DNA from 4 places in the Micromonospora sp. WMMD987 genome. Region 4 is predicted to be linked to each of the others. Evidence: riboswitches for the same ligand, from Rfam matches in the RefSeq annotation. Region 4 holds a riboswitch; each other region holds the start of a gene.

Evidence for each region. Region 4 has a riboswitch for cobalamin ahead of cobN (cobaltochelatase subunit CobN). Riboswitches for the same ligand answer to the same signal wherever they lie in the genome.
Region 1: another riboswitch for cobalamin. It lies ahead of O7612_RS16385 (cell wall anchor protein); the one in region 4 lies ahead of cobN (cobaltochelatase subunit CobN).
Region 2: another riboswitch for cobalamin. It lies ahead of metE (5-methyltetrahydropteroyltriglutamate--homocysteine S-methyltransferase); the one in region 4 lies ahead of cobN (cobaltochelatase subunit CobN).
Region 3: another riboswitch for cobalamin. It lies ahead of bluB (5,6-dimethylbenzimidazole synthase); the one in region 4 lies ahead of cobN (cobaltochelatase subunit CobN).

What each region holds. Positions count from the first base shown of each region.
Region 1 is NZ_CP120861.1:3,890,859-3,898,501, forward strand. Features, by position in the region: cobalamin riboswitch at 201-339, shown strand; gene O7612_RS16375 (peptidase) at 440-1,483, shown strand; gene O7612_RS16380 (hypothetical protein) at 1,516-2,001, shown strand; cobalamin riboswitch at 2,084-2,222, shown strand; gene O7612_RS16385 (cell wall anchor protein) at 2,364-3,809, shown strand; gene O7612_RS16390 (hypothetical protein) at 3,806-4,711, shown strand; gene O7612_RS16395 (CbiQ family ECF transporter T component) at 4,704-5,945, shown strand; gene O7612_RS16400 (ABC transporter ATP-binding protein) at 5,942-7,579, shown strand; gene O7612_RS16405 (ECF transporter S component) at 7,576-7,643, shown strand, end outside.
Region 2 is NZ_CP120861.1:3,882,898-3,890,540, reverse strand. Features, by position in the region: gene metE (5-methyltetrahydropteroyltriglutamate--homocysteine S-methyltransferase) at 125-2,362, opposite strand; cobalamin riboswitch at 2,476-2,689, opposite strand; gene O7612_RS16365 (superoxide dismutase) at 2,810-3,064, opposite strand; gene alaS (alanine--tRNA ligase) at 3,061-5,706, opposite strand; gene O7612_RS16355 (superoxide dismutase) at 5,933-6,193, opposite strand; gene O7612_RS16350 (superoxide dismutase) at 6,196-6,810, opposite strand; gene O7612_RS16345 (transcriptional repressor) at 6,896-7,354, shown strand; gene O7612_RS16340 (CGNR zinc finger domain-containing protein) at 7,432-7,643, shown strand, end outside.
Region 3 is NZ_CP120861.1:3,870,959-3,878,601, forward strand. Features, by position in the region: gene O7612_RS16275 (iron chelate uptake ABC transporter family permease subunit) at 1-282, shown strand, start outside; gene O7612_RS16280 (iron chelate uptake ABC transporter family permease subunit) at 279-1,301, shown strand; gene O7612_RS16285 (ABC transporter ATP-binding protein) at 1,345-2,163, shown strand; gene O7612_RS16290 (hypothetical protein) at 2,188-2,529, opposite strand; gene bluB (5,6-dimethylbenzimidazole synthase) at 2,603-3,241, opposite strand; cobalamin riboswitch at 3,278-3,477, opposite strand; gene O7612_RS16300 (NAD(P)H-dependent oxidoreductase) at 3,564-4,127, opposite strand; gene O7612_RS16305 (DHA2 family efflux MFS transporter permease subunit) at 4,175-5,626, opposite strand; gene O7612_RS16310 (MarR family transcriptional regulator) at 5,711-6,172, shown strand; gene O7612_RS16315 (hypothetical protein) at 6,263-6,466, opposite strand; gene O7612_RS16320 (hypothetical protein) at 6,912-7,643, opposite strand, start outside.
Region 4 is NZ_CP120861.1:3,316,019-3,323,661, forward strand. Features, by position in the region: gene O7612_RS13930 (MFS transporter) at 1-870, shown strand, start outside; gene O7612_RS13935 (aldo/keto reductase) at 944-1,843, shown strand; gene O7612_RS13940 (hypothetical protein) at 1,933-2,268, shown strand; cobalamin riboswitch at 2,434-2,563, shown strand; gene cobN (cobaltochelatase subunit CobN) at 2,871-6,575, shown strand; gene O7612_RS13950 (VWA domain-containing protein) at 6,749-7,643, shown strand, end outside.

The DNA of each region.
Region 1 (7,643 bases), 570 kb from region 4:
TCGGGTTCCGACACGGCGGCGCTTCCTGCCGCAGCGTCACCTACCGGGGGCGGCAGTGAGTGAATGCGCCGTCGGTGACCATGTTCGCGTCGGGTGGTGCGAGTACGGTCGTCTTCGTCCGGGATGGACGACCATTGTGCCAACTCTCACCAGCCGTGTTCGCCTGGTTGCGCATTGACATCCGGTGTCGCGGGAGATCAGACTGTCGCGACAACTGCAGCAACGCGTGCGCGGGGGAAGTCCGGTCGAAGTCCGGCGCTGGCCCGCAACGGTAGGTCGTCGAGGTGGCAGACACCCTGACGGCGAGCCCGAATACCCGCCGCACGCGTGATGTCCGTTCCCCACCCGTCGTGGCCCACGGGTCGGAGGCCGGTCGATCCTGCCTGTCGGTGGTGGTCGTCCGGGTTCTGACGACCGCCGGGCCGGAAAGGCGCTTCCGATGGTCGTCCGCCTGAGCCGGCACCGCCTGCTCGCCCTGTTCTGCGGCGTACTCGTCGCTCTCACCCTCGCCACACCCGCGACCGCCGTACCCGCACATCCCGGCGTCGACCGGGCCGGGGCCGCCGCCGGCTGGCTCGCGCGGCAACTCGTCGACGGTGAACGATTCGAGGTGGTCTTCGACGGCGTCGCCTACCCCGACCAGGGGTTGACCCTCGACGCGGTGTTCGCCTTCGCCGCCGCCGGTGTCGCCGACGACTTCGGGACACGGGCGCTGGCCTGGGTCACCCGACCGGACGTCCGCGACGGTTACGTCGGTGACGGCGGCACCGAGGCGTACGTGGGCGCGACCGCGAAACTCGCCCTCACGGTGCAGGTACGCGGGGGCGACCCGACCGACGTCGGTGGGGTGGACCTGATCGCCCGGCTGCGGGGGCTGGAATCGTCCAGCGGCCGGTTCACCGACCGGTCGGCGTACGGGAACTACAGCAACGCGTTCAGCCAGTCCTTCGCGATCCTCGCCCTGGACCGCACCGCGCAGGGTGCGCCCGGAACCGCCGCCACCTGGCTGGCCGGGACCCGCTGCCCGGACGGCGGATACCCGCTGCTGCCCGCCCAGCCGGTGTGCACCTCCGATGTGGACGCCACCGCACTGGCGGTGCAGGCGCTCCAGGCGGCGGGCCGCCCGGCCGCCGCTGCCGCCGGGCTGCGCTGGCTGGTGTCGGTGCAGGGCGCCAACGGTAGCTTCGCCGACTCGTCGGGCGTCCCGAACGCCAACAGCACCGGGCTCGCTGCGCAGGCGCTGCGCACCGGCCACCGGCCGTTGGCCTGGGCGCGGGCACGGGCGTTCCTGGTCGGCCTGCAGGTGGGTTGCGGCGCAGCGCCGGCCGACCGGGGCGCGGTCGACTTCGACGGCGGCACCTTCGACCCGGCCACCGCCACCCGCGCCACCGGTCAGGCCGTCCTGGGCCTGACCGGGGACGGCTACGCCACGCTCTCCGCCGCGACCGCCGGTTCCGGCGCACCGGTGCTCACCTGTCCCTGACCTGTCGCGCCGACCCGAACCCGGGAGGACCTGTGTTCCGTCTCCGATCCATCGTCCGTGTACGGCTCGCCAGCCTGGTGGCCGCCGCCGTCGCCGCCGTCGCCCTGACCGCCGTGGAGCCCGCGCCCCAGGCGGCGCACGCCGCAGCCTGCACCGGCACCTCAGGGGTCACCGTCGTTGTCGACTTCGCCGCGCTCGGCGGGGGCGTGCAGGTCGCCTGTGCCCTGGGCGACCCGGCCACCGGGGTGGCCGCCCTGCAGGGGGCCGGTTTCACGGTGACCGGCACCTCGCGCTGGGGTCTGGCGTTCGTCTGCCGGATCAACGGCAAGCCCACGGCCGCGACGGACCCGTGTGTCAACACGCCGCCGGCCACCGCCTACTGGTCGTACTGGCATGCCCCGGCGGGCGGGTCGTGGTCCTACAGCTCCTCGGGCGCCAGCGGCTACAACCCGGCTCCGGGCAGTGTCGAGGGCTGGGCGTTCGGGGCGGGCGCCGCGCCGAGCATCGCCGCACCCTGACCCGGACCGCAGCCCTGGTGTGGCCGGTGCGTCGGCTGCCGGCTGCCGCCCTGGCGTCCTGTGACGCCAGGGCGGTACCGTGTCGACATCCGGTGCGCCGGGTGCTCAACTGCATACGTCCCGTGTGGGGGGAAGCCGGTAGAGGCCGGCGCTGACCCGCAACCGTGAGCGAGGGGTCCTCTCGCGAGCCGGAATGCCCCGCCCGGGACGAGCGGCTTCCACTGTCGAGGTCTACAGGGTGAGGTCCGGGCTGCCGTCGACGGTCCGTTCACCCCGCTCGCCGCAGCGCGCGGAGCGGGATGACGGGTCCGGGGAGGGTGTGTTCCGGAGTTCTCACCGACCGCTCTGCGAAAGGCACTCCCATGCTTCTGTCCCGGCGTCTCGCCACCGGTCTCGGCGCGATCGTGGCGACGACCGTCGTCACGGCAGCCGTGCCCCTGGCCGGGGTGGCCGCACCCGCCCCGGCCGATGCCGCCGCCGCGCGTGACGCCACCTCGTGGCTGGCCGGTGAATTCGCCGACGGCACGCTGCCCGGACCGTACGGTGGCCAGGACTGGGGCCTGACCATCGACGGGATCATCGCGATGTCCGCCACCGGCGGGTCGGCACCGACGCGACAGGCGGCGACCGGGCAGGTCGCGGCGCACGTCCGGTCCTACAACAGCTACGACGACTGGGGCATCGAGGGTTTCACCGACGGCGGGGCGACCGCGAAGCTGCTCTACGTCGCGTCCGCCGCCGGTGCCGACCCCACCGACTTCGGCGGGTACGACCTGCGGGCGGTGACGCTGTCCCTGCTGGCCGGGGCGGACGCCGGTCACCAGCGGGGACGGATCACCAGCCGTGTCACGGCCGACAGTGGACCGGACGCCAGCAACACCTTCGACCAGTCCTTCGCCGTGCTGGGTCTGGCCCGCAGCGGTGACCTGCCGCAGGACACCGTCGACTTCCTCGTCCGGCAGCAGTGCGCGGCCGGAGGCTTCCGGCTCTACCCGGACACCGCGGACGGCCCTTCGCCGTCCTGCGACGAGCAGCCGGGCGCGACCCTCGACGTCGACTCGACGGCGATGGCCGTGCAGGCGTTGCTGGCCGCCGCCGACGCCGGTGCCACCGGGGCGAGCGACGCCGCCCGCAGGGGCGCGGACTGGCTGGTGGGGCAGCAGCACGCCGACGGTTCGTTCGGCGGTTCCGGCCCGACCACCGGCGCGAACTCCAACAGCACCGGGCTGGCCGGGCAGGCGCTCGCCGCTGCCGGCCGGGACAGCCAGGCCGCACAGGCCGCACACGCGGTGGCCGGGGTGCAGCTCACGGCGGCGAACGGTGGTGCTGCCGCCGGTGACGCGGGGGCGATCGCCTACCACGCCGAGTCGTTCACCAGCGCCGTCACGGCCGGGATCACGGACACCGACCGGGACCAGTGGCGCAGGGCCACCGCGCAGGCCCTCCTCGGACTCGCCCAGGTGCCGCTGGGCCGCATCGGTCTCGACCTGCCGCCGACGTCGCCGACGCCGACCGGCACCGCGACTCCGACGCCGACCACCTCTGCCACTCCGACCACCTCTGCCACACCGACACCGACGACGACCCCGGCCGGTCCGAGCCCGAGCGCCACCGGTAGCCCGGCGACGCCCTCCCCCACCGTGTCATCGACCGACACCGCCGCGCCGACCACCACCCCGGCCGCTCCCCCGCTGCCCGGTCTCCCCACCACCGGCGCGGCGATCATCGGGTACGTGCTGGTCGCATTGCTGCTGATCGGCGGCGGTGTGGTGCTGTTGGTGCTCGGACGTCGACGGCGGGCAGCATGAGCAGCCGGGCCGCTCATGCCGCGACGATCGCCTTCACCGCGGCGATCACCGTGTCCTGGCCGGGCAGCCCGGCCGCGGCTGCCGGGTCGGCCGGCTACTGCCCGGATGCCTCCGGCGTCACCGTCGTGGTCGACTTCCACGAGCTGGGCGGCGGCGCGGTGGTGCGCTGTGCCTCCGGCAGCCAGGCCACCGGTCTCGCGGCACTCAAGAACGCCGGCTTCGAGATCACCGGCACGCTGCGCTGGGGTGAGGGGTTCATCTGCCGGATCGACGGCAAGCCGTCGGCGGCCTCGGAGAAGTGCGTGGACACCCCGCCGGCCAACGCCTACTGGTCGTACTGGCATGCCGCGAACGGGGGTGGCTGGGCGTACAGCGACAAGGGCGTCCTCAACCGCAAGCCGCCGGCCGGCAGCTTCGAGGGCTGGTCCTTCTCGCTCAACCGCAACGCCAGCGACGCCCCCCGGCCGGGGGTCACCCCGAAACGGCCGGCCCCCACACCTCCATTACCGGCGTCGCCGACCCCACCGGTGGCCGGAGGCGGGCCGTCCGCGCCACCGCCCGCCGCAGGGGGCAACCCGGTCGTCCCACCGGTCGGTGGAGCCGGTCGGACCACCGCCGTGCCTCCCGCCGACACACCGGGCACCGCCCCGGTGGGCACGGCGGCACCCGGCGTGTCGGCGGCGGCACCCTCGACATCGGCGGCGGCGGCGACACCCGGAGGTGTCACCGGCTCATCGGGCGGTACGGCCGGCGATCCGGCGGTGACCGAGGTCGCCTCCTCCGACAGCGGCGACGGTGGGCTGCCGCTGGGCACGATCGCCGGGGTTCTCCTGCTGGCCGCGCTCGCCGCGGGCGGCGTGGTCACCGCCCGGCGACGGCGTACCGCCGACCCCGATGACTGACCGTCGGGCCGGGGCTGACGCGGCTACGGCCGGTCCGGGGCGCGAGCTGCGCCCCTGGTCGGCCGCGCGGCTACCCCGGGGGTTGCATCCGGGCGCATGGTGGTTGTGGGCGCTCGGCCTGGCCACGGCGGCCAGCCACACCACCAATCCGTTGCTGTTGGCGCTGCTCGTCGCCGTCGCCGCGCTGGCGGTGATCCGGCGGCGCACCGATGCGCCGTGGGCGCTGGCGTTCCGGATGTACCTCGTCCTCGGCGCGGTGATCATCGTGATGCGGGTGGTGTTCCGGATCGTCTTCGGTGGCGGGCAGGGCGAGCACCTGCTGGTGTCGCTGCCGGAGATCCCCTTGCCCGAGTGGGCGGCGGGCATCCGGTTGTTCGGGCCGGTCGCCGTCGAACAGGTCCTCGGCGGCTTCTATGACGGGCTTCGACTGGCCACGATGCTGGTCTGCCTGGGTGCCGCCAACGCGTTGGCCAACCCGAAACGGCTCCTCAAGGCCGTTCCCGGGGCTCTGTACGCGGTGGGCACGGCCGTGGTGGTGGCGCTGTCGGTCGCGCCGCAACTGGTGGAGAGCGTGCTGCGGGTACGTCGGGCGCGTCGGCTGCGCGGCGCGGCCGGCCGGGGCATGCGTGCGCTCCGGGGAATTGCCCTGCCGGTGCTGGCCGACGCCCTGGACCGGTCGTTGGCGCTCGCGGCGGCGATGGACTCGCGCGGCTACGGCCGCACCGCGGCGGTGCCGGCCGGTCAGCGTGCCGTGACGGGGGCGCTGGTGCTCGGTGGGCTGGTCGGTGTCTGCGCCGGCACGTACGGGCTGCTCGACACCACCGGATCCGGCTACCTGGGCCTGCCGATGCTCCTTGCCGGCCTGGCCGTCGCGGTGACCGGGATGCTGCTGGCCGGCCGGCGGGTCCGGCGTAGCCGCTACCGCCCGGACCGGTGGCGTCCCGCCGAGCTGCTGGTGGCCGGGTGTGGTGTCGCCGCTGCCGCGTTGACCCTGCTCGCCGGTTCCGTCGCCCCGGAGTTGCTCTATCCTCCGGTCAGCCCGCTCACCTGGCCCGAGCTGACGCCGCTGATGCTGCTCGCCGTCGTGGCAGCGGCGGGGCCGGCCTGGCTGGCACCGCCACCGCCCGGGTCGCCGTCGACCCGGGCGCCGATGGCGGACACACCGGTCAGCGCCGTCTCGACACCCACCCGTGTCAGCGACCCGGCGACACCCGTACCCGGAGGTCACCCGTGATCACATTCGACCGGGTGACCGTCCGCTACACCGATGACGGTCCCCCGCCGCTGCGTGAGGTGAGCCTGCGGGTCGAGGAGGGCGAACTGTGCCTGGTCGCCGGCCGTACCGGTGCCGGCAAGTCGACGCTGCTGCGGGCGATCAACGGGCTGGTGCCGCACTTCACCGGCGGCACCCTGTACGGCAGCGTCACCGTCGACGGTCGGGACACCCGCCGGCACCCGCCCCGCGATCTCGCCGACGTCGTCGGTGTGGTCGGTCAGGACCCGCTGTCCGGGTTCGTCACCGACACCGTCGAAGAAGAGTTGGCGTACGGCATGGAGCAGTTGGCCCTGCCGGCGGCGGTGATGCGTAAGCGGGTGGAGGAGACCCTCGACCTGCTCGGCATCGCCGAGCTGCGGCACCGGCCGCTGCGGACGTTGTCCGGTGGGCAGCAGCAGCGGGTCGCGATCGGCGCGGTCCTCACCAGCCACCCCCGGGTGCTGGTGCTCGACGAACCCACCTCCGCCCTGGACCCCACCGCCGCCGAGGATGTCCTCGCCGCCGTCACCCGGCTGGTGCACGACCTGGGCGTGACCGTGGTGCTTGCCGAACACCGTCTGGAACGGGTCGTGCAGTACGCCGACCGGCTGCTCTACCTGCCCGGCGACGGCCGGGTGGTCGACGGGGAGCCGGCGACGGTGCTGGCCGGTGTCGACCTCGCACCACCGCTGGTCGAGCTGGGCCGGCTGGCCGGGTGGACGCCGCTGCCGCTGTCGGTCCGCGACGCCCGCCGACAGGCCGGTTTCCTGCGTCGACGGCTCGCCGGCACGGCACCTCCCGACCCGACGTCGACCCCGGATACTCCCCCGGTGCTGGCCGCCCGGAAGGTCGTCGTGCGGTATCCGGGCACGGTGGCCGTGGCCGGCGTCGACCTCGACCTGCATCGCGGCCGGGTCGTCGCGTTGATGGGTCGCAACGGATCCGGTAAGTCGAGCCTGCTCTGGGCGGTGCAGGGCAGCGGCCCGCGGCACCGGGGCACCGTCACCGTCGATGCCGGTGAGGGGCGGAGTCCTGTCGATCCGAAGCAGCTGTCGGCTGGCCAGGCCCGCCGGCACGTCGGACTCGTCCCGCAGACCCCGGGAGACCTGCTCTACCTGGAGACGGTGGACAGCGAGTGCCACCAGGCCGATCGGGAGACCGGCGCGGCGGCCGGCACCTGCCGCGCCCTGCTCGACCGGCTCACCCCCGGTCTGCCCGGCGACCGGCACCCCCGTGACCTGTCCGAGGGGCAACGGCTGGCGCTCGTACTCGCGGTGCAGCTCACCGCCGCCCCACCGGTGGTCCTGCTCGACGAGCCGACCCGAGGTCTGGACTATCTCGCCAAGCGACAGTTCGTGGACCTGGTTCGCGGGCTGGCCGCGGCCGACCGGGCGGTGGTGGTCGCGACGCACGACGTCGAGCTTGTCGCGATCCTCGCCGACCGGGTGATCGTGATGGCCGACGGGGACATCGTGGCCGACGGCACCACGGCCGAGGTGATGCTCGCCTCACCGGCGTTCGCCCCACAGGTGGCCAAGGTCCTCGCCCCGGCGCCGTGGCTGACGGTCGAGCAGGTCACCGCCGCGCTGGGTCCGCCCCGGGAGCCGGCATGAGTGTGCTGCGGGTCGCGCCGCGCACCGCCGTGGTGCTGGCCCTCGCCTCCGCCGCCGCGTTGGC
Region 2 (7,643 bases), 570 kb from region 4:
GGCAAAGGAGACGGACACCAGCCGCACCCAGGGCACTCACCCGAGCCGCCCGGGCCTGCCCGTAGGCGGAATGCGCAGGAGGTACGGGCGGACTCCGTGAGGGAGCCCGCCCGTACCTGCCCGATCAGCTCCGGCGGACCTCGATGGCGGCTGCGACCAGGTGTCGGAGGGACGCCTCGACTTCGGCGTAGGCACGGGTCTTCAGACCGCAGTCCGGGTTGACCCACAACCGCCGGGCGGGCACGGCCGCGACGGCCCGGTGGAGCGCGTCGACCACCTCATCGTGGGGCGGGATGCGGGGCGAGTGGATGTCCCACACCCCGGGGCCGACGCCCCGGCGGTAGCCGATCGCGGCGAGGTCGTCGAGGATCTCCATCTTCGAGCGGGACGCCTCGATGCTCGTGACATCGGCGTCGAGAGCGTCGATCGCGGTGATCACCTCGCCGAACTCGCTGTAGCACAGGTGGGTGTGGATCTGGGTGTCGTCGGCGACGCCACTGGTGGCGAGACGGAACGCGTTCACCGCCCAGTCCAGGTACGCCGTCTGGTCGGCCCGGCGCAGCGGCAGGGTCTCCCGCAGGGCGGGTTCGTCGACCTGGATGATCCGGATCCCGGCGGCCTCCAGGTCGCGGCACTCGTCGCGCAGCGCGAGCGCGACCTGGTCGGCGGTGTCGGCCAGGGGCTGGTCGGTACGGACGAACGACCAGGCCAGGATGGTGACCGGGCCGGTGAGCATGCCCTTGACCGGGCGGTCGGTCAGCGACTGCGCGTAGGTGGACCACTCGACGGTCATCGGGGCACGGCGGGCCACGTCCCCGTGGATGATCGGCGGGCGGACGCACCGGGAGCCGTAGGACTGCACCCAGCCGTGCGTGGTGGCGGCGAAACCGTCGAGCTGCTCCCCGAAGTACTGGACCATGTCGTTGCGCTCCGGCTCACCGTGCACCAGCACGTCCAGGCCCAGCCGCTCCTGCAACCGGATGACCTGCTCCACCTCGGCGCGCATCCGCTGCGTGTAGCCGGCGTCGTCGAGAGTGCCGGCGCGGTGTGCGGCACGGGCCCGGCGCAGCTCGGTGGTCTGCGGGAACGAGCCGATCGTGGTGGTCGGCAGGTCCGGCAGCCCCAACCGTTCCTGTTGGCGGGCGGCCCGCTCGGCGTAGTCGCCGCGGTGCCGGTCGGTGGGGCGCAGCGCCGCCAACCGGCCGCGTACGTCATCGTGCCGCCACGCCGGCGGGACGGACGGCGGCGGGGCCGGCAGGCTGGTGGTGCCGTCGCGCAGCGCCCGGCCGAGCAGGACCACCTCGTCGACCTTCTGCCGGGCGAACGCGAGTCGAGCGGACAGTTCCGGGTCGAGGGAGGTCTCGGCGGACAGGTCGACCGGGACGTGCAGCAGCGAACAGGACGTGGACACCGCCACGTGGTCGGCCAGTCCGCCGACCGTGGCACCGGCGGCGACAGCGGCGCGTAGATCCGTGCGCCAGATGTTGCGCCCGTCGACCAGACCGGCGACGACGGTCCTGCCGCGCAGGGGACCGGCTGCGGCGAGCCGGTGCAGGTTGCCCGGGCCGGCGACCAGGTCCAGGCCGACCGCCTCGACCGGGGTGTCCAGCAGCGCCGGCAGCGCGTCGCCGAGGTCACCGAAGTAGGTGGCGACGAAGATCCGGGGGCGGTGGGGCAGCTCACCGAGGCGTCGGTAGGCGTGCCGCAGACCGTCGATCTCGGCCGGGGTGCGGTCGGCGACGTAGGCGGGTTCGTCCAGTTGGATCCAGGCCACGCCCGCGTCGGCCAGGGCGGTGAGGATCCGGGCGTACGTGTCGACCAGGTCGTCGAGCCGGGCGAACGGGTCGTCGCCCTTGGCCAGCAGCAGGAAGGTGGCTGGCCCGACCAGCACCGGACGGGTGGTGATGCCGAGGTCACGTGCCTGCGCATACTCGCCCAGCGCCTTTGCCGGATTCGCCGCGAACACGGTGTCGGGGTCGATCTCCGGCACCAGGTAGTGGTAGTTGGTGTCGAACCACTTGGTGAGTTCCAACGCGGGCGCGGCATCGACACCACGGGCCATGGCGAAGTAGGTGTCGAGGTGACCGAGGCCGAGCCGGGCGAACCGGCGGGGGACCGCACCGACCGCGACGGCGGTGTCGAGCATGTGGTCGTAGTAGGAGAACGTGTTGGACGGGATCGCGTCGAGCCGGGCGTCACGCAGCGTCCGCCACACCTCGGCCCGCAGCCCGGCCGCGACGTCCTCCAGGCCCGCGGCGTCCAGCGTGCCGGCCCAGTACGCCTCGACGGCCTTTTTCCACTCGCGGTGGGAACCGATACGGGGATAGCCGAGCACGGTGCTCTGCCCGAATGAGGTGGTCACAGGTGGTCCTTCCCTCGCGGTGTCCGACGACCACCCGAGAGGAAGACGGATACGCCACGGCGTAACCGGCATTCCGCCCTGGCCCTCCCGAGAGGCCGCCGACGGCGCGTACCGGCGGTACGCGCAGCGCTGGCAGGTCTTCGGACTCGTGGGCGTGACACAGGGTCGCCTACTGGCCGTCGCTTCCCAGACCGTGCGGTCCAGTGCTTCGTTGACGGCGGTCGTTCCCACTCACCGCTGCGGGGCAGTCCCGGTCTCGCACCGGGTTCCCTCTTACGACGCCCCACCCGCGCACGGGAGGGGCGAACCAGCACCGCCCGCGATCCTACCGCCCCACCGCCGCCCGCCGCGGCCGGCGTCCGGGGCGCGTGCCAGACGTGTTCGTCTCCGGGCCGGATCCTGTTGTGCGGGTGCCGGACGGTGGCGGCGGGACCTGGGGTGGTGGGGTCAGTCGGCGGCGGCGAGGGCGGCGATGCGCAGGGAGATCTCCCGGACGATGACGGGTAACTCCCTACCGGTGTGGTCGCTGGTGATCGCGAGGGCGAGTTCGGTGAGCAGGAGGAAGGCGTGGGCGCGTTCGGCGTCGTCGGTGAACGCGTCGGTGAGCGCCTGGACGCCGGGGAGGTCGCCGCGGTGGCGGGCGGCGACGATCCCCACGGCACGTTGCATCCCGGCCAGCAGGTCAGCGGCGTCAGGTGTCATGCGGCGCGGGCGAGGTCCCGCAGCCGGTCGAGCAGCTCCGCCGGATCCGCGTCGGCTCTGCCCTGGGCGGACGCGGCGTTGCCACCGCCCTTACCGGCCAGCAGACTCTTGATCAGGTCGTTGGCGGCCAGGCCGCGGTGCACACCGGCGGGGGTGACGGCGACGACGATGCTCGCCCCGGCGACGACGCCGACGACGCCGGGGCGACGGCCGAGGCGATCGCGGACCTTCTCGGCGAGACGGCGGGCGTCGCCGGTGGTGGTGATACCGGCGTAGGCGACGCCGTCGAGGTCGACGGCGTTGGCGGCGTACGTGTCGGCGTCCAGGTCGATCAGCCGGCCGCGCAGGTCGTCGGCCTCGCGTTCGGTCTGCTTGAGTCGCGCCAGCAGGGTGGTGATCCGGTCGGGGAGTTCCTCGGGGCGGGCTTTGAGCTGGGCGGCGAGTTGGCTGACGAGGTCACGTTCGCGGGCCAGGTAGCGGAACGCCTCGATCCCGGTGACCGCTTCGATGCGACGTTGGCCGGCGCCGACCGACGATTCGCCGGTGAGGGCGAGGGAGCCGATCTGCGCGGAGTGCGCGACGTGGGTGCCGCCGCACAGCTCGCGGGACCACTCGCCACCGATCTCGACGACCCGGACGGTGTCGTCGTAGGTCTCGCCGAACAGGGCCAGGGCGCCCTCGGCGCGGGCCTGTGCCAGCGGCAGGTGGCGGACCTCGACGGGCAGGTCACGGCGGATCGCCAGATTGGCGACCTCCTCGATCTCGCTGCGGGTGGTGTCGGTCAGGCCGCCGCGCCAGGCGAAGTCCAGGCGCAGATAGCCGGGCCGGTTGTACGAGCCCGACTGCAGCGCGTTCGGCCCGAGGACCTGGCGCAGCGCGGCATGCACGACGTGCGTGCCCGAGTGGGCCTGCCGGGCGCCGATGCGCCACTCGGGGTCGACCGCGGCGTGCACCGGGTCACCGACGGCGAGGCTGCCGTCGAGGATCCGGACGGTGTGCGCGATCAGGCCCTTGACCGGTCGCTGCACGTCGATGATCTCGGCGCGCAGGTTCGGGCCGGTGAGCAGGCCGGCGTCGGAGTCCTGTCCGCCGCTCTCGGCGTAGAACGGGGTGCGGTCCAGTGCGACGGTGACGATGTCGCCGGCCCCGGCGGTGTCCACCGTCGCGCCGCCGGACCAGATCGCGACGACCCGGGATTCGGTGTCGAGCGTCTCGTAGGCCAACCAGTCGGTGGGTCCGTGCGCGTCCAGCACCGTCCGGTAGGCCGACAGGTCGGTGTGGCCGGTCTTGCGGGCCTTCGCGTCGGCCTTCGCGCGGGTGCGCTGCTCGGTCATCAGTGCCCGGAACCCGTCGGCGTCCACGGTCAGGCCCTGCTCGTTGGCGATCTCCAGGGTGAGGTCGATCGGGAAGCCGTACGTGTCGTGCAGTTGGAACGCCTTGTCGCCGGGCAGTGACGAGCGTCCGGCTTTCTTGGTCTCGGCGATCGCGGTGTCGAGGATGGTGGTACCGGCGCGCAGCGTGCCGAGGAAGGTGTCCTCCTCGGCGTAGGCGGCCGAGGAGATGCGGTCGAAGTCGGCGGCGAGTTCCGGGTACGACGGGGCCATGCAGTCGCGGGCGACGGGAAGCAGCTCGGGCAGGGCCTTGCCCTGCCAGCCGAGCAGGCGCATGGCGCGGATCGCCCGACGCATGATCCGCCGCAGCACGTAGCCCCGGCCTTCGTTGGACGGGTTGACCCCGTCGCCGATGAGCATGAGCGCGGTACGGACGTGGTCGGCGATGACCCGCAGGCGGACGTCGTCGGGGTGGGACTGGCTGGCCGCCTGCCCGGAGTGCACACCGTACCGTTTGCCGGTCAGGTCGGCGGCCCTGGCCAGAATGGGACGTACTTCGTCGATCTCGTAGAGGTTGTCCACCCCTTGCAGGATCGAGGCGATCCGTTCCAGGCCCATCCCGGTGTCGATGTTCTTGTTCGGCAGCTCGCCGATGATCCGGAAGTCGGTCTTCGACGCCACGTCGGCGATCTCGTACTGCATGAACACCAGGTTCCAGAACTCGAGGTAGCGATCCTCGTCGACCTCCGGACCGCCCTCGGCGCCGTAGGCCGGGCCGCGGTCGTAGTACAGCTCGGAACAGGGACCCGCCGGGCCGGGGATGCCCATCGACCAGAAGTTGTCCGCCTTGCCCCGCCGCACGATGCGCTCGACCGGCACGCCGGTCTTGAGCCACAGGTCGTACGCCTCGTCGTCGTCCAGGTAGACCGTCGCCCAGATCCGCTCCGGGTCCAACCCGAAACCGCCCTGCTCCACCGGGGTGGTCGACAGCTCCCAGGCGAGGGGGATCGCCCCGGCCTTGAAGTAGTCGCCGAACGAGAAGTTGCCGTTCATCTGGAAGAACGTGCCGTGCCGGCTGGTCTTACCGACCTCGTCGATGTCCGGCGTCCGGATGCACTTCTGCACCGATGTGGCCGTCCGGTAGGGCGCGGCCTGCTGGCCGAGGAAGTAGGGGACGAACTGCACCATTCCGGCGTTGATGAACAGCAGGTTCGGATCCGAGATCGCGGGCAACGGTGCCGAGGGCACCACCGTGTGTCCGTTGGCCTCGAAGTGCGCCAGGAAGCGCCGCTTGATCTCCGCCGTCTGCACAACGCCCCCTTTGTTGCCTCATCTTTGCAACTGCATCATATTGGCAGGAGGGTGAGGCGGTTCGGGACGCCCCACGGTCGACCGTCCCGCTCGCTGGCCCGCGGCGCGGCGCGGCCGGCGGGCCGGCCGGGGGAAGACGGCAGGCGCCGCGCGGGCTCGGGCGTTCCGGTCGGTGCCGTCGGCACGTCTGGTGGCGCCGTCGGCACCGACCGGATGACCACCGCCGTCAGCTGTCGGGCGGGGTGGCGGTGACGGCGACGAGCAGGGACAGTTCCCGTACGAGATCGTCCATGGACTGGCCGCTCTGCGCGCGGAGCAGCCCGAGGCCCAGGTCCGCCAGGAGGTAGAAGCCGAGGCTCTTGGCCTGCTCGGAACCGAACGCGGCGAGCAGCTCCTCGGCGCCGCCGAGGTCACCGCGATGCTTGGCCGCGATGACCCCGGCGGCGCGTTGGACCAGTTCGGCCGCTGCCGGGGTGGGGCTGGTCACCGTCAGATCTTCGGCGTGGTGGCGCGGGCGGCGTCGAAGCGGGCGATCACGTCCGACCAGTTGACCAGGTTCCACAGCCGGTCGACGTAGTCCGGCCGGACGTTGCGGTACTGCAGGTAGTAGGCGTGCTCCCAGGCGTCGAAGACCAGCAGCGGGATGGAGCCCTGGCCGACGTTGCCGTGGTGGTCGTAGACCTGCTCCACGATCAGCCGCTGCCCGAGCGGTTCCCAGGCCAGCACGCCCCATCCGGAGCCCTGCACACCCTTGGTGGCGGCGGACAGCTGCCCGGCGAACGCGTCGAACGTGCCGAAGTGTTCCTCGATCGCGGCGGCCAGCTCACCGTCGGGACGGTCACCGCCGTCCGGGGACAGGTTGCCCCAGAAGATCGTGTGCAAGACGTGCCCGGACAGGTTGAACGCGTACGTCTTCTCCAGGCCGACCAGGGTCGAGAAGTCCCCCTTCGCGCGGGCCTCGGCGAGCTGCTCCAGGCCGTCGTTGGCGCCCTTGACGTACGCGGCGTGGTGCTTGTCGTGGTGCAGCTCCAGGATCTGGCCCGACATGGCCGGCTCCAGCGCGCCGTAGTCGTAGGGCAGATCGGGCAGGGTGTAGACCGCCATCAGAACTCCTCGTGGTTGCTGCCGTAACTATGCTCTTGCCACTATCTTGCAATAGAACCGGTGACTGCGCGGCGAGGAGCGGCGGTTGACCACGTCGGAGACCGAGCGGGTGAACGCCGCGGTGCAGCGACTACGCCGCGCTGGCCTGCGCAACACCGCGGCCCGCCGCGGAGTGCTCGACCAACTCGCCCACGCTGTCGGTGGCCGCGGGCACCTCACCGTGAGCGAGGTGTATCGAGCCCTGCTCGCCCGTGGCGTGGTCGTGGAACTGTCGACGGTGCATCGGGTGCTGCGGCAACTGGTCGAGCTGGGCATCGCCCACACCGTGCCGGTCGGCAGAACGACGACCTTCGGGCTCGCCGACGACGCCCATCACCATGCCGTCTGTGGCTCCTGCGGCGACATGCGGCAGCTGCCGGCCGAGGCGGTTGCGGCGAGCCTGGCCGCCGCCCGCGCCGTCGGGGTCGACACGGATCCGTCGGGTCATCCCCACGGTGTCGTCGTCTACGGTCGGTGCGCGCGGTGCCGGACGACGACCCGCTGAGGACCGCACCCGCCGGTGCGCAATGTGCCCCGGCTCCGGTCAGACCCGGGCGTCCGTCACGCGCTCACGGCGCCGGGGTGGGCAATCGCAGCGGGCTGACCGGCAGCTACGCGCTGGCCCTCCGAGCGACGGCACTGGCCAACGCGCGGCTCGAAGACCCTACGGACGTGTGGGTGCTGCCGGCGGACCAGCCTCGGCTCCGCGACTTCGCCACGGAAGCCGACCTGCACACATTGCGGGTGGCCGGACATCGCCTGCGCGAGGTGTTCCAGACCGTGACGGCGGGACA
Region 3 (7,643 bases), 550 kb from region 4:
GTCGCCACCACCCTGCTCTGCGGCGGCGCGACCGCCGTGGCCGGCCCGATCGGCTTCCTCGGACTCGCCGTCCCGCACGCCGCCCGGGCGATCTGCGGCCCCCGGCTCGGGTGGATCGTCGCCTACTCCTGCCTGCTCGGCCCGGTCCTGCTGATCACCGCCGACGTGATCGGCCGGCTGCTGGCCCGCCCCGCAGAGATCGAGGTCGCGATCGTCATGGGCGCCATCGGCGCCCCCGTGTTCATCGCCCTGGTCCGCGCCCGGAGGATTCCCCGCCCATGACCACCGTCCCGACCAGCGGTCCGGGCCGCCGCGCCCGCCGTCGGCACACCCGCCGTGCCACCCTGGCCTGCCTCGTCGCGCTGGCCCTCAGCGTCGGGCTGGTCGTCGTCGCCCTGACCAGCGGCCGGTACGCCACCCCGATGCACGAGCTGTGGCCGGCGCTGACCGGGGGCGGCAGCCCCGGCCTGCGGTTCGTCCTGTTCGAGCTGCGGCTCCCCCGGATCGGCACCGCGCTCGCCGTCGGGGCGGCCCTCGGTGCGGCCGGCGCTCTCTTCCAGAGTGTCAGCCGCAACCCCCTCGGCAGCCCCGACATCGTCGGCTTCACCGTCGGCGCCGCCACCGGCGCGCTCGTCGTCCTGCTGGTACTCCACGAGACCCGCCTCACCCCGGCCGTGGGCGCGGTGCTCGGCGGTGCCGCCGTCGCCGGGGCGGCCCTGCTGCTCGGCGGGACCGGGCAACGCCTCATCCTCGTCGGGATCGGCCTGGCCGCCCTGCTCACCTCCGTCAACGCCTACCTGCTGACCCGGGCCGAGGTGACCGACGCACAGAACGCCGCCGTCTGGCTCGTCGGCAGCCTCAACGGCAGCGGTCACCACCTGCCGCTGCTGCTCGGCGCGCTCGCCGTGCTACTGCCACCCGCCGTGCTGGCGGCCCGGGGGCTGCGACTCATCGAGAACGGCGGGGACAAGGCGCTCAGCCTCGGCGTACCCGTGCGCCGGCAACGCCTCACCGCGACGGCCCTGGCGGTCGCGCTCACCGCCGTCGGCGTCGCCGGGGCCGGACCGGTCGGCTTCGTCGCCCTGGCCGCCCCCCACCTGGCCCGCCGGCTCACCCGCGTCGCCGCTCCCCTGGTGACCACGAGCGCGGTGTTCGGCGCCGCCCTGCTGCTCGCCGCCGACCAGCTCGCCCAACGACTCGTCCCCGGGCAGCAACTGCCCGTCGGCGCGGTCACCGGTGTCGTCGGCGGCGGCTACCTGGCGCTCGTGCTGGCCTGGACCTGGCGGGGCAGGCCCGGGTGAGCCGCCGCCCGTCCCGCACCGCACCGCCACCCCGGAGGCAACCATGACCGCCCCACCCACGATCGAGCTGGACTCGGTCACCGTCGGCTACGACCGTCGGACCGTCTGCCGGGACGTCTCCCTGCGGATCGCCGAGGGGAGCTTCACCGTCTTCATCGGGCCGAACGGGTGCGGTAAGTCGACCCTGCTGCGTACCATCGCCCGGGTGTTGCGGCCGAGCGCGGGCCGGGTGGCCGTCCTCGGCCGCGACGTGCACGGCTACCGCCGACGGCAGTACGCCCGCACCGTGGGGCTGCTCCCCCAGGGGATCGAGGCACCGGCGGGGATGACCGTCACCGATCTGGTGCTGCGCGGGCGGCACCCGCACCGGTCGGCGTTGAGCCGCTGGACGTCGCAGGACGAACAGGCGGTCACCGCGGCGCTGGCCGCGACCGGGACCACCGGGTTCGGCGACCGGATGCTGGCGGAGCTCTCCGGGGGTCAGCGGCAACGCGCCTGGTTGGCCATGCTGCTGGCGCAGGACACCCCGATCCTGCTGCTCGACGAACCGACCACCTACCTCGACATCGCCCACCAGTACGAGGTCCTCGACCTGCTCGCCGACCTGCATGCCGGTGGTCGGACCGTGGTCGCCGTACTGCACGACCTCAACCAGGCGGCCCGTTACGCCACCGACCTGGTGGTCCTGCACGACGGCCGCGTCACCACGACCGGTCCCCCGTCGGCGGTGCTCACCCCGGACCTCGTCGCCGACGTGTTCGGGCTGCGCTGCCGGGTCGTGCCCGACCCGGTGACGGGCACGCCCGCGGTGTTCCCCGAGTCCTCCCGCCCCCGCCCGACCGGTTCCGTCTCCGACGGGTGACCCGCAGCCGGGCACGGGACGGCTCTACTGCCAGGGGCCGCTGCGGCAGATGAACTGGGTGGTGCCGCTGTACTGGGTCGTGCCGCCGTCGAGGTAGCTGTAGCTGGCCCGCACGGGGTGGCCGAGGTTGCTGGCCGGGCAGGCGGCGACGAGGGTCGGTCCGGCGGTCGTGAAGGTGCCGACGCTGCCGGAGTACCAGGTGATGCTCCACGTCGTCGTGCCGGTGCTGCTGCCGTCGCAGACGAACTGCGACGCGCCGGACTCGCAGAACGGTGCCGGGGCGGCGGCGAGGGCCGGGGTGGCACCGGCGGTGAGGCTCAGCGTGGCAAGGGCGGACACGGCCAGGATCGTGACGGTGGTACGCATGGAACTCCTCCCGACGTAGCCGAGCGATGACTCAGCGCAATGTCAGCGTAGCCTCCGCCCGGGCTTGTCCGAACTAGCTGTTCGGTGTCACCTGCGGGGACCAGCGGTCGTGGTGCACCGCCTCGGCCAGGGGCCTGCCCCGCCGCCACCCGTGCCGTTCCAGGTCCGGCACCGCCTCCAGATGGGTCACCGGCCCGACACAGAGCCAGGCCACCGGCCGGATGCCGGCCGGCACCCCCAGCAGTCCGGCCAGGAACGACTCCCGGTAGAAGGACACCCACCCGACGCCCAGCCCCTCGGCGGTGGCGGCGAGCCACAGATTCTCAATCGCCAGACACACCGAGTACAGACCGGTGTCGGCGATGGCGTGCCGCCCGAGCACGGCCGGACCCCCACGCTGCGCGTCGTACGTGACGACAATCGACAGAGTGGACTCCACCACACCGTCGATCTTGATACGCGCGAACCGATCGGCCGCCGCACCGTCCAACGTGGCGGCGAACACCGCCCGCTCGGCCTGCACGTGCCGGTGGAACCGACGACGGACGGCGGCGTCCCGGACCACGACGAAGTCCCACGGCTGCGAGTAACCGACACTCGGCGCGGCGTGCGCGGCGTCCAGAATCCGGTGCAGGGTGTCGGCCGGCACCGGTTCCCCGGTGAACTGGGCACGCACGTCCCGACGGCGGTGGATGGCATCGTAGAGTTCCACAGGCAGGCTCCCGCTGCGCTCGGCCCACCCCGGACGGGCGGGCGGTCGACGCGAGGCCGGTCTTCGGACTCCCGGATCGACACCACCCCGTCCGCCTTCCCAGCCTGACGGCCAGTGGCTGCGCTCCTCGCGCCTGGACGGTCGCTCCCCGGTCACCGCGGCGGGCCCGTGCCGGACTCACACCGGCTTCCCGATTCTCCCCACACCCACAGGGCACCTCGCACGATCATGCCGCCGACGATGCTAACCCGCCCCAGCGACACCGGTCGACAGCGATGGAGCACGCGGTGAGGTGCCGTCGTGGACGGCACCCCACCGGCCGTCACGTCTGGCGCAGCGCCGCCAGGGCACCGCCCCAGGCCACCACCTGGTCCAGCATCCGGTGCAGAATGGCCTCCTGGTGCTCGGCCGGCAGCACCTCGCCGTTCGCGCCGAACTCGGTGAAGTAGCTCAGGCAGATCTGGTCACGGACGCCGGCGACGTGCAGCTCCGCCACCACCAGCCGCAGGTGCTCGACGGCCCGGATGCCGCCGTGGATGCCGTACCCGACGAACCCGGCCGACTTGTTCTGCCACTCCGCGTAGAGGTAGTCGATGGCGTTCTTCAGCACGCCCGGGTAGGAGTGGTTGTACTCCGGCGTGACGAAGACGTACCCGTCGTACCGCGCGATAGTCTCCGCCCAGCGCCTGGTGTGTTCGCCCGCGTAGTTCTCCGGTCCCATCGCCGCCGGGACCGCCTCGTCGAGGTGCGGCAGGTCGTGGTCGGCCAGGTCGACGATCTCGTAGCTGGCGTCGCCGCGCTGGGTGGCCAGCTTGTGGACCCACTGCGCCACCGCCTCGCCCCGCCGTCCCGGTCGGGTGCTGCCGATGATGATGCCGATGCGCATGGGTTGACCTCCTGGTCGGTTGACTGTGCTGAGCGGTGTCCCGGTCACTACGCCGCCGTCCGGCGGGTGCTTCGTTGTGCCCGGGTGAGCCAGGTGGCGAGGACGAGGGCGACGGCGGCCATCGCGGTCAGCCACCAGAAGGTGGTCCGGAACGCCGTGGCGACCTCGACCTCGGACCGGGCGTCGGCCAGCGCGTCGGCGAGGACCACGACGCAGAGCGCGCTGCCGACGGCGCCACCGACCCGGGACAGGATGTTCACCTGCGCGCTGGCGTCCGGCATCTGGTGGGACCGGACCCGCGCCAGGGCGGCGGAGACCGCCGGAGATCCGGCGAGGGCCAGGCCGACGCCCCGGACCACCTGGAGGGCCTCCACGAGGACGACGTCCGGGTCGGATGGCAGGAACGCCATCGGCACGGTGCCGGCGAGGACGGTCCCGAGTCCGACCAGGGTGACGATGCCGCCGCCGTACCTGTCGGTCAGCTGTCCGGCGATCGGGAAGGTGACCGCGGCACCGAGGCTGAACGCCATCAGCAGCAGACCGGTGTCGATGATGCCCCGGTTCATGGCGAGCTGGAAGTACAGCGGCATCACGATCAGTCCGCCGAAGAGCGCCGCGCTGGAGAAGAAGATGGTGCCGGTGGCGGCGGCGTAGACCGGATCCCTGGTCAGCCGCAGGTCCATCAGCGGCTCGTCGGCGCGCAGCGACCGGTGGACGAACAACACGAGCGCGACCAGCGCGACCAGCAGTGGAGTCAGCACGGCCGGCGTGGACAGCCCGCGTTGGTCCATCGCCGCGGTGATGGCGTAGGTGAGCAGCGGTAGCCCGAGGGTGACCAGGAACAGGGCCGGCAGGTCCAGCCGCCCGGCCCGACCGGCCGCACCACGCGGGACGACCCGCAGGGCCACCAGCAGCCCGACGATGCCGATCGGCACGTTGATCAGGAACATCCAGCGCCAGGAGAAGGTGTCGATGAGCAGGGCACCGACGATCGGGCCGACGGCGGGGGCCAGGATGGACGGCACACTGGACACGGCGATCACCCGGCCCATCCGTCGGCTTCCCGCGACCTGGCCGAGGATGGTCATCCAGGTGGGGATGAGCAGTCCGCCGGTCAGCCCCTGGAGCACCCGGGCGGCGATGAGCGTGTCGGCGTCGCGGGCGAGGGCGCAGAGCGCGGAGGTGAGGGTGAATCCGGCCAGCGCCCAGATCCAGAGCCGGCCGGCTCCGAGCCGCCGGCTGAGCCAGCCGCAGACGGGCAGGACCGCGGCGAGGGCGAGCAGGTAGCCGCTGTTGATCCACTGCATCTCGCCCAGCGAGGCGTCCAGGTCCCGACCGATGATCTCGATACCCACGTTGACGAGCGAGGTGTCCAGGCCGGTCATCACCGAACCGGACGCCAGGACGACCGCGATCCGCCACACCGAGGCCGGAACCGCCGTGGCGGGGGTCCGTCCCGCACCGGTGTCCGTGTCGGCGCTCGCGCTGCCCAGCTTCATCGCCGCTCCCACCAGAGAGGTCGTTGGATGTCCAACGATAATGCCAACATCGTTGGAAGTCCAACGTTTGGCTACACTGGTCGGGTGACCGAGCACGAACCGGCCCTCCCACCGGGCGCACCACCGGCCCGGCTCCGACGGCTGACCTCCTGGCTGCTCCATCACGGGGCGGCCCGCGCGAACCGGATCGTCGGCACGTACCTGGATCGCCCCGGCGACCGGATGCGGTACGCCATCCTCGCCGCGCTCGACGAGTACGGCGGGATCAGCCAGGCGGAGCTGTGCCGCCGGCTGGGCATCGACCGGGGCGACGCCGTCACCACCCTGAGCGGGATGGAGGCCGACGGCCTGCTCCGCCGGGAACCCGACCCGGTGGACCGACGCCGCAACGTCGTTCACATCACCGACGCCGGAACCACCCGGATGCGGGAGATGGACACGCTGGTCGACGCCGCCCAGGACGAGCTGCTCGACCGGTTCACGGCGGCCGAACGCGCTCAGTTCATCGACCTGCTCCGACGCCTGGTCAACGTCCCGCCACCCTGAGCCACCAGGTCACCGGCGCCGGTCGTAGCACCGGCGGGCAGGTTGCCGCGCGGCTCCGACCGCTCCACCGGGACCGGCGCAAACGAGGTCTCAGGAGCGCTTCTTCGTCGTCCAGATGACGTAGACGGCGCAGAGGATCAGCATGAGAACGGCGATGGTGGTCCATGCCCAGCGGTCGAAGGACTCGTCGGCCACCACGGCGCGGACACCCGCCAGGACGGCAAGCGCCAACGGACCCAGGACGAACCACTCGGAGTGCTCGGACCAGGTCAGATCCTTGATCGCCCGCCTCATGCGGCCAGTCTAGGTAGTGACGGCTGCAGGGGGACAAGGCGTACGCCGCTCGCGCGAACCGGACCGTCCTGCGGGACGAGCACGTCACCACGGTCATGGCCGAATCCCACGACCAGATCGCCACCCGGAAGCGGAACGGACGACACGGCGGCCGACCACCGACGTTCGACCCGGTCGACCACCGGCACCGTAACCAGGTCGAACGCGGCTTCAACCGGCGCAAACAACCGGCGCGGCCCCGCCACCCGACACGACAGACTCGCCGCCAACGTCCAGGCCACCTCCGCCCTGGTCGAAACCCTCGACCGGCCACGCGCCGCCTGCGACAACCAAGACCCGCGAGGCGGAACCTAGCGGACCGCCTCCCGACCATCGAGCCCCGGCACAGGTGGGCGGCCGTCGGTTCCACGACGTGGCCCCGAGGTGTCGGTCAAGGCTGGACCCGCTACGTGGCGCTGCGGTTGGTCCAGTTCCACCAACTCCCGTTCCACCACCGGCTCCACAGGTTGCCGCCGGTGTCGAGGAGGAAGAGCGCCGGTCGGCTGGAGTTCTGTGGCGCGACCACGGCTGAGCCGCCCACCGCCGGCTGGAACGGTGGGTTCTGGTCGCTCCAGTACCAGTTCGACCCGTCCCAGTAGTTGATCCACAGTCCGCCCTCACCGGTACGGTGGAAGGAGAACGGGGAGGTGCCGTCGACTGAGAGGACGCCGAGCGGGGCGGATACCAGCGTCCCACCGGGAGGTGAGCCCAGGTTGTGCCACTGCCATCCGGCCTCGGACCGCCAGCGGATCCAGGCGTTGCGGTCGGAGCCGAGGGCGAAGAGGTACGGGCGGGCGTTCGGCGCCACCTGGATGGCGTTCTGCGCGCCGAGGGCGTTGCTGCCGGAGTCGAGGCTGACCCCGGGATTTCCCAGGTCGTTCCAGATCGCGGCCTGACCGTCGACCCGGGTGCTCCAGAGGTGTCCGTAGTTGCCGACGACGTAGACCTGTGGGGTGCCCTCTTCCAGCAGGACGCCGAGCGGTCCGTAGGCGGAGATGCCGTCGGGGGGCGAGCCGAGGTTGGCCCAGGACCAGACCGCACCGTTCCACCGGTTGACCCAGATCGTCTCGTCGCCGTCGCTGCGGACGAAGATGTACGGGCTGGTGCCGTCCACGGCGACGGCGGCGAAGCTCGGCCA
Region 4 (7,643 bases):
CTCGGCTACGGCTCCGGCACCTGCGACGTGGCGATGAACGTCGAGGGCGCGGCGGTGGAGAAGCGCCTGGGCCGTACGATCCTGCCCCGGTTCCACGCCGCCTGGAGTCTCGGCTCGGTGGCCGGCGCGGGCCTCGGTGCCGGCGCGGCCCGGCTCGGTGTGCCGATCAGCGTCCATCTCGCGGTGCTGGCGGCGCTGGTCCTCGGCGGCACCCTGCTCGGTGCCCGGCTGTTCCTGCCCGCCGCGCACGCCGAGGGCGGGTCGACCCGTCGCGGCGGCCTGCTCGCGGCCTGGCGGGAACCGCGCACCCTGCTCATCGGCGCGCTGGTGCTGGTGATGGCGTTCACCGAGGGCAGCGCGAACGACTGGCTGGCGGTCGCCTTCGTCGACGGCTACGGGGCCAGCGAGGCCGCCGGCGCCGCCGTCTTCGGGGTTTTCGTCGCCGGTATGACCATCGGTCGGACCGCCGGCACCGTGGCCATCGACCGGTGGGGCCGGGTGCCGGTGCTGGTCGGCACGATCCTGCTCGCCGCCGCCGGCTCGCTGCTGGCGGTGCTGGCCGGTTCCGGCCCGCTCGCCGTGGTCGGGGTGGTCCTCTGGGGACTCGGCGCGTCCCTCGGCTTCCCGGTCGGGATGAGCGCCGCCGCCGACGACGAGGACCGGGCTCCCGCCCGGGTCAGCGTCGTCGCGGTGATCGGCTACACGTCGTTCCTGGCCAGTCCGCCGCTGCTGGGTCTGCTGGGGGACCGGGTCGGCATCCTGCACGCCCTGCTGGTGGTGCCGGTGCTGCTGCTCCCGACGCTGGCCCTGGTGCCGGCGACCCGCCCGCCGGCCGGACCGAAGCCCACCGCGCCGACAGTAAAAAGCTAGCAGTCACCGACCGTCACCGGTATCGGCTGCGCGCCCGATCACCCGGGCGGCCGGTGCTGGCTAGGGTCGCCGGATGCCGACCGAGATCACCGCCGCAGCGGCGGACCGCTGGACCCTGGGTGACCGCACCGTGCACCGACTGGGGTTCGGCACCATGCGGATCACCGTGCACCCCGACCGGGACCGGGCGGTGCGCCTGCTGCGCCAGGCCGTCGACCTGGGGGTCGACCACCTCGACACCGCCGCCTTCTACGTCTCGCCGGGCGGCACGCTGCGGGTCGGCACCGGCCCCGCCCGGTACGCCACCGAGCTGATCCGCGCCGCGCTCGCCCCGTACCCGGAACACCTGGTCGTCGCCACCAAGGTGGGCATCCGGTACGACCCGGCCCTCGGCGTGCATGAGGAGGCCGGCCCGGCGCAGCTGCGCGCCCAGGTGGAGGAGAACCTGCGTCGCCTGGGCCGCGACCACCTCGACCTGGTCAACCTGCGGATCGTCAAGCGCCCGCCCCCGGACTCCGTGGCTGAACGCTTCGGCGCGCTGGCCGAGATGCGCGACGCCGGACTGATCCGGCACCTGGGCCTGTCCAACGCCCGCCTCGACCACCTCGACGAGGCGCAGGGCATCGCCCCGGTGGTCTGCGTGCAGAACAACTACGCCCTGGACAACCGTGGAGACCAGGACGCCCTGATCCGCGAGTGCGCCGCCCGGGGGATCGCCTACGTGCCGTACTTCGCGTTGGCCGGGACCAACCGGGAGGGCGGGGCGCGCACCGACCACGCCCCGGCGGTCCTCACCGTCGCCCGCGCCCACCACGCCACCCCGCAGCAGGTACGGCTCGCCTGGATCCTGCACCAGGGTCCGCACGTGCTGGCCATCCCCGGCACCGGGGATCCGGCCCACCTGGTCGAGAACGTCGCCGCCGGCGCGCTGCGGCTCAGCCCCGACGACCTGACCGCCCTCGACCGGTCGTGAGGGGTTCGCAGCAGACTGTCACCGAGTTCGCAGTGTCCTACCAGGTAGGGATGCTGCACTGGAGGGACGCCGAGGAGAGGAGCGGGCAGATGGGCTGGATCCACCGGCGGCCCTGGGTCGCCGAGAGCATCCCGACCAGGCTCGACCGGGAGGCCACCCGGGAGGACCTGACCGCGTTGACGGACTTCGTGACCACCCACCGTGGAGTGGAGTTCTATCTGGAACCCGAGACCACCGCCACCGACACCACCGTGGTGGCGATCGCGCACGACGGGGAGTGGATCCGCCGCCGTGCCGGCTCCCCGCGGGCGGCGGCGAAGCTGGCCCACCGGCACGCGGTGCCGCTGTACGAGGCGGCGAAGATCGGTTATCCGGAACGGATGCGCGCCTGGAACCGGCTCCACCCCGAGCGCCGCGCCCGCTGACCGCCGCGCCCACCGACCGCCGCAGCCATGTGCCGCCAGAGGCGCGGCTGCGGCGGTCCGGTGCTGTTCGGCCTCGTCACCGGGTCGCCGGGTGCGCCGCCGGGCCGGCCGCCGCCGTTGACCCGGGGTAAGGAGTGTGGCAGCATTCGCGGCCTGACGGCAGTGAAGGAAGTCGGTGCGATTCCGACGCGGTCCCGCCACTGTCACCGGGGAGCGATCCCCCCTCGTGGGTCACGACCGTGCGTGTGCGGTTGGAAGGCCGGGGGTGAGCGTCGATCCGGGAGCCAGGATACTTCGGCCGTCGGAGAACCCCAGGGCGTGGACACCCGAGGAGGAACCGATGACGCGCAGCGTCGCCACCGGCCCGATGACGGCCGGTGATCCCCGCAGCATCGCCGAGCGTGTGCCGCCGCGTGCCGGCACCGTTCCCACCGCCGGCCGTCGCCGGGTCGGTTGGCCTGCCGGACACCGCTGACGCCCGGTCCGACCACCCTGCCGTCCGGCGGGGTGGTCGGTACCCCCGTCGCCGCTGACCGGCCTCCCTCCCGCCCCGACCGGCCCGGCCCCGTGGTCGAGCCGGCCGTCACTCTCCGGAGCCGCACGTGCGCATCCTGCTGCTGTCCACCGCCGACACCGACCTGCTCGCCGCCCGCGCCAGCGCCGCCGACTACCGGCTCGCCAACCCCACCCGGGTCGAGCGGGACGCCGTACCGGCCCTGCTCGACGGCGTGGACCTGGCCGTCGTACGACTGCTCGGTGGCCGGCAGACGTGGCCGGACGGCCTCGCCGCGGTGCTCGGCTCCGGCGTGCCCACGATCGTGCTCGGTGGCGAGGCGGTGCCCGACGCGGAGCTGATGGCGGCGTCCACGGTGCCCTCCGGGGTGGCCACCGAAGCCCTGTCCTACCTGGTCGAAGGGGGTGCGGAGAACCTCGCCCAGCTGGCCCGGTTCCTCGGCGACACGATCCTGCTGACCGGTGAGGGCTTCGACCCGCCCACCCCCACCCCGCCGTACGGCATCCTCGACCGCCGCCCGACGCCCCGCCCGGACACCGGGACCGGGGGGCCGCCGGACGGCGACGGGCGGCCCACGGTGGGGATCGTGTTCTACCGGGCGCACGCGCTGGCCGGCAACACCGGTTTCGTCGAGACCCTCGCGGACGCGGTCGACGCGGCCGGTGGGCACCCGCTGCCGATCTTCTGCGGCTCGCTGCGCGGACTCACCCCCGGCGACGGGCCGCTGGAACTCTTCGCCCGCTGCGACGCCCTCGTCGTCACCGTTCTCGCCGCCGGGGGGACGGTCGCCGCCGACGCCTCCGGCGGTGGTGACGAGGACGCCTGGGACGTCGGCGCGCTGGCCGCCCTCGACGTACCGGTGATCCAGGCGCTCTGTCTGACCAGCACCCGCGAGCAGTGGGCCGGCAGCGACGCCGGGCTCTCCCCGCTGGACGCGGCGATGCAGGTGGCCATCCCCGAGTTCGACGGCCGGATCGTCACCGTGCCGTTCTCGTTCAAACGGATAGACGCCGACGGGCTGTCGGTCTACGCAGCCGACGCCGAGCGGGCCGCCCGGGTCGCCGGGATCGCCGTCCGGCAGGCCCGGCTGCGGCACCTGCGGCCCGCCGACCGGCGGCTGGCGGTCGTGCTCAGCTCCTACCCGACGAAACACTCCCGGGTCGGCAACGCCGTCGGGCTGGACACCCCGGCCTCGGCGGTACGGCTGCTCGCCGCCCTCGCCGCCGCCGGCTACCACCTCGGCGACGCGCCACCGCCCACCGACGGCGACGCGCTGATCCACGCGCTGATCGCCGCCGGTGGCCACGACGTCGAGTGGCTCACCCCGGAACAGTTGTCCGCCGCCGAGGCCCGGGTGCCCGGGGAGACCTACCGGCGCTGGTTCGACCAGGTGCCGGCCGACCTGCGGGACCGGATGCGGGAACACTGGGGCGAGCCACCCGGCGGGCTCTACACCGACGGCGGTGACATCGTCCTGGCCGGGCTGCGGTTCGGCAACGTCACCCTGCTGATCCAGCCGCCACGCGGCTTCGGCGAGAACCCGATCGCCATCTACCACGACCCCGACCTGCCGCCCAGCCACCACTACCTGGCCGCGTACCGGTGGCTGGCCGCACCCGTCGACGACGGCGGCTTCGGCGCGGACGCCGTGGTGCACCTCGGCAAGCACGGCACCCTGGAATGGCTGCCCGGCAAGGGCCTCGGGCTGGCCGCCGACTGCGCCCCCGACGCCGTGCTCGGCGACCTGCCGCTGGTCTACCCGTTCATCGTCAACGACCCCGGCGAGGGCACCCAGGCCAAGCGGCGGGCGCACGCCGTCGTCGTCGACCACCTGGTGCCCCCGATGGCCCGCGCCGAGACCTACGGCGACCTGGCGAAACTCGAACAGCTCCTGGACGAGTACGCCACCGTGCAGGCGCTCGACCCGGCGAAGGTGCCGGTGGTCCGGGGGCAGATCTGGGAGCTGGTGCGCGCCGCCGAACTGCACCACGACCTGCACACCGAGGCGATGCCCGCCGCCGACGACTTCGACGACTTCGTGCTGCACCTCGACGGCTACCTGTGCGAGGTCAAGGACGTGCAGATCCGCGACGGACTGCACGTCCTGGCCGAGGTGCCCACCGGGGAGGCCCGGGTCAACCTCGTCCTGGCCGTGTTGCGCGCCCCCCAGGTGTGGGGCGGCAGCCGTACCCTGCCCGGCCTGCGGCAGGCCCTCGCCGCCGGCTACGGCCTGGACGAGCAGGTGCTGCTCGCCGAGCCCGGGGCGCGGGTGGCGGTGCCGGCGGCGCTGACCGACGTCGTGGACGGGCCGGCGGTCACCGCCGCCGACGCCGTGGACCTGATCGAGGCACTGGCCCGCCGGCTCGTGCTCGGCATGGAGACCCTCGGCTGGGATCCCGTCCGCGCCGACGCGGTGGTCGCCGAGGTGACCGGTGCCGACTGCCCCGACGCCGTCGCGGTGCTGCGTTTCGCCGCCCGGGAGGTGGTGCCCCGGCTGGACCGCACCACCGACGAGATCACCCACACCCTCGGTGCGCTCGCCGGCCGGTTCGTGCCGCCGGGGCCGTCCGGGTCGCCGACCCGGGGCCTGGTCAACGTGCTGCCCACCGGCCGCAACTTCTACTCCGTCGACCCGAAGGCGATCCCCAGCCGCAACGCCTGGGACGTCGGGGTGGCGCTGGCCGACTCGCTGCTCGCCCGCTACCTCGCCGACACCGGGGAGTACCCGCGGTCGGTCGGGCTGACGGTGTGGGGCACCAGCGCCATGCGGACCCAGGGCGACGACATCGCCGAGGTGCTGGCCCTGCTCGGCTGCCGGCCGGTGTGGGACGACCGGTCGCGGCGGGTCACCGGCGTCGAGGTGGTGCCGACCGCGGAGCTGGGCCGGCCCCGGGTCGACGTGACGGTCCGCATCTCCGGCTTCTTCCGGGACGCGTTCCCGCACGTCGTCGCCCTGCTCGACGACGCGGTCCGGCTGGTCGCCGCCCTCGACGAGCCGGCCGAGGAGAACTACCTGCGGGCGCACGTGGCCGCCGACCTCGCCACCCACGGCGACGAGCGGCGGGCCACCGCCCGGATCTTCGGCTCCAAGCCGGGGGCGTACGGGGCGGGGCTGCTGCCGCTGATCGACGCCCGGAACTGGCGTACCGACGCCGACCTGGCCGAGGTGTACGCCGTCTGGGGCGGCTACGCCTACGGCCGGGGCCTGGACGGGCGGGAGGCGCGGGCCGACATGGAGCGTTCCTTCGCCCGGATCGCGGTGGCGGCGAAGAACCAGGACACCCGCGAGCACGACATCGTCGACTCCGACGACTACTTCCAGTACCACGGCGGGATGGTGGCGATGGTCCGGCACCTGACCGGGGCCGCGCCGGCCGCCTACGTGGGTGACTCGGCGATGCCGCACGACGTACGCACCCGCACCCTCGGCGAGGAGACCCGCCGGGTGTTCCGGGCCCGGGTGGTCAACCCGAAGTGGATCACCGCGATGCGCCGGCACGGCTACAAGGGCGCGTTCGAGCTGGCCGCCACCGTGGACTACCTGTTCGGCTACGACGCCACCGCCGGTGTCGTCGACGACTGGATGTACGAGAAGCTCGCCGAGGCGTACCTGTTCGACGAGCCGACCCGGGAGTTCCTGGAACGGTCGAACCCGTGGGCGCTGCGCGGCATCACCGAACGGCTCCTGGAAGCCGCCGACCGGGGCCTGTGGACCGCACCCGAACCCGTCACCCTGGACCGTCTCCGCGAGACGTACCTGGCCACCGAGGGCGACCTGGAGGAGCGACAGTGAGCGCGAGGAGTGAGCCGGGTCTGCGAGCCCCGCAGTCGCGAACGGAAGGACCACGGTGAGCGCGAGGAGTGAGCCGGGTTTGCGAGCCCCGCAGTCGCGAGCGAGGGGGGTCCGGTGAGCGCGAGGAGTGAGCCGGGTTTGCGAGCCCCGCAGTCGCGAACGGAAGGACCACGGTGAGCGCGAGGAGTGAGCCGGGTTTGCGAGCCCCGCAGTCGCGAACGGAGGGCAGCACAGTGAGCGGGTTTCCGTTCTCGGCCGTGCTGGGGATGGACGACATGCGGCTGGCACTGCTGCTCAACGCGGTCAGCCCGGCGATCGGCGGGGTACTCGTCCGGGGCGAGAAGGGGACCGCCAAGTCGACCGCCGTGCGCGCCCTGGCCGCGCTGCTCCCGCCGGTGGACCGGGTCGCCGGCTGCCGGTTCGGCTGCGACCCGGCCGCCCCCGATCCGACCTGCCCGGACGGCCCGCACCCGGCGGCCGGGCCGGTCGAGCGGCGGCCGGCCCGGTTGGTGGAACTGCCGGTCGGCGCCGCCGAGGACCGGGTGGTCGGCTCGCTCGACCTGGAGAAGGCCCTCGCCGAGGGGGTACGTGCCTTCGAGCCGGGCCTGCTCGCCGCCGCGCACCGGGGGGTGCTCTACGTCGACGAGGTGAACCTGCTCCACGACCATCTGGTCGACCTGCTCCTGGACGCCGCCGCGATGGGCCGCTGCCACGTCGAGCGGGAAGGGGTCTCGGTCAGCCATGCCGCCCGCTTCCTGCTGGTCGGCACGATGAACCCGGAGGAGGGGGAGCTGCGTCCGCAGTTGCTCGACCGGTTCGGGCTCACCGTCGAGGTGGCGGCCAGCCGTGATCCGGCCGTCCGGGTGGAGGTGGTGCGCCGCCGGCTCGCCGCCGACGCCGATCCGGCCGGGTTCGCCGCCCGGTGGGCCGCCGCCGACGCCGAGGTGGCCGCCCGGGTCGCCACCGCCCGGGGCCGGCTCGACGGGGTGCTGCTGCCCGACGCCGCGCTACGGCAGATCGCCGAGGTCTGTGCCGCGTTCGACGTGGACGGGATGCGTGCCGACATCG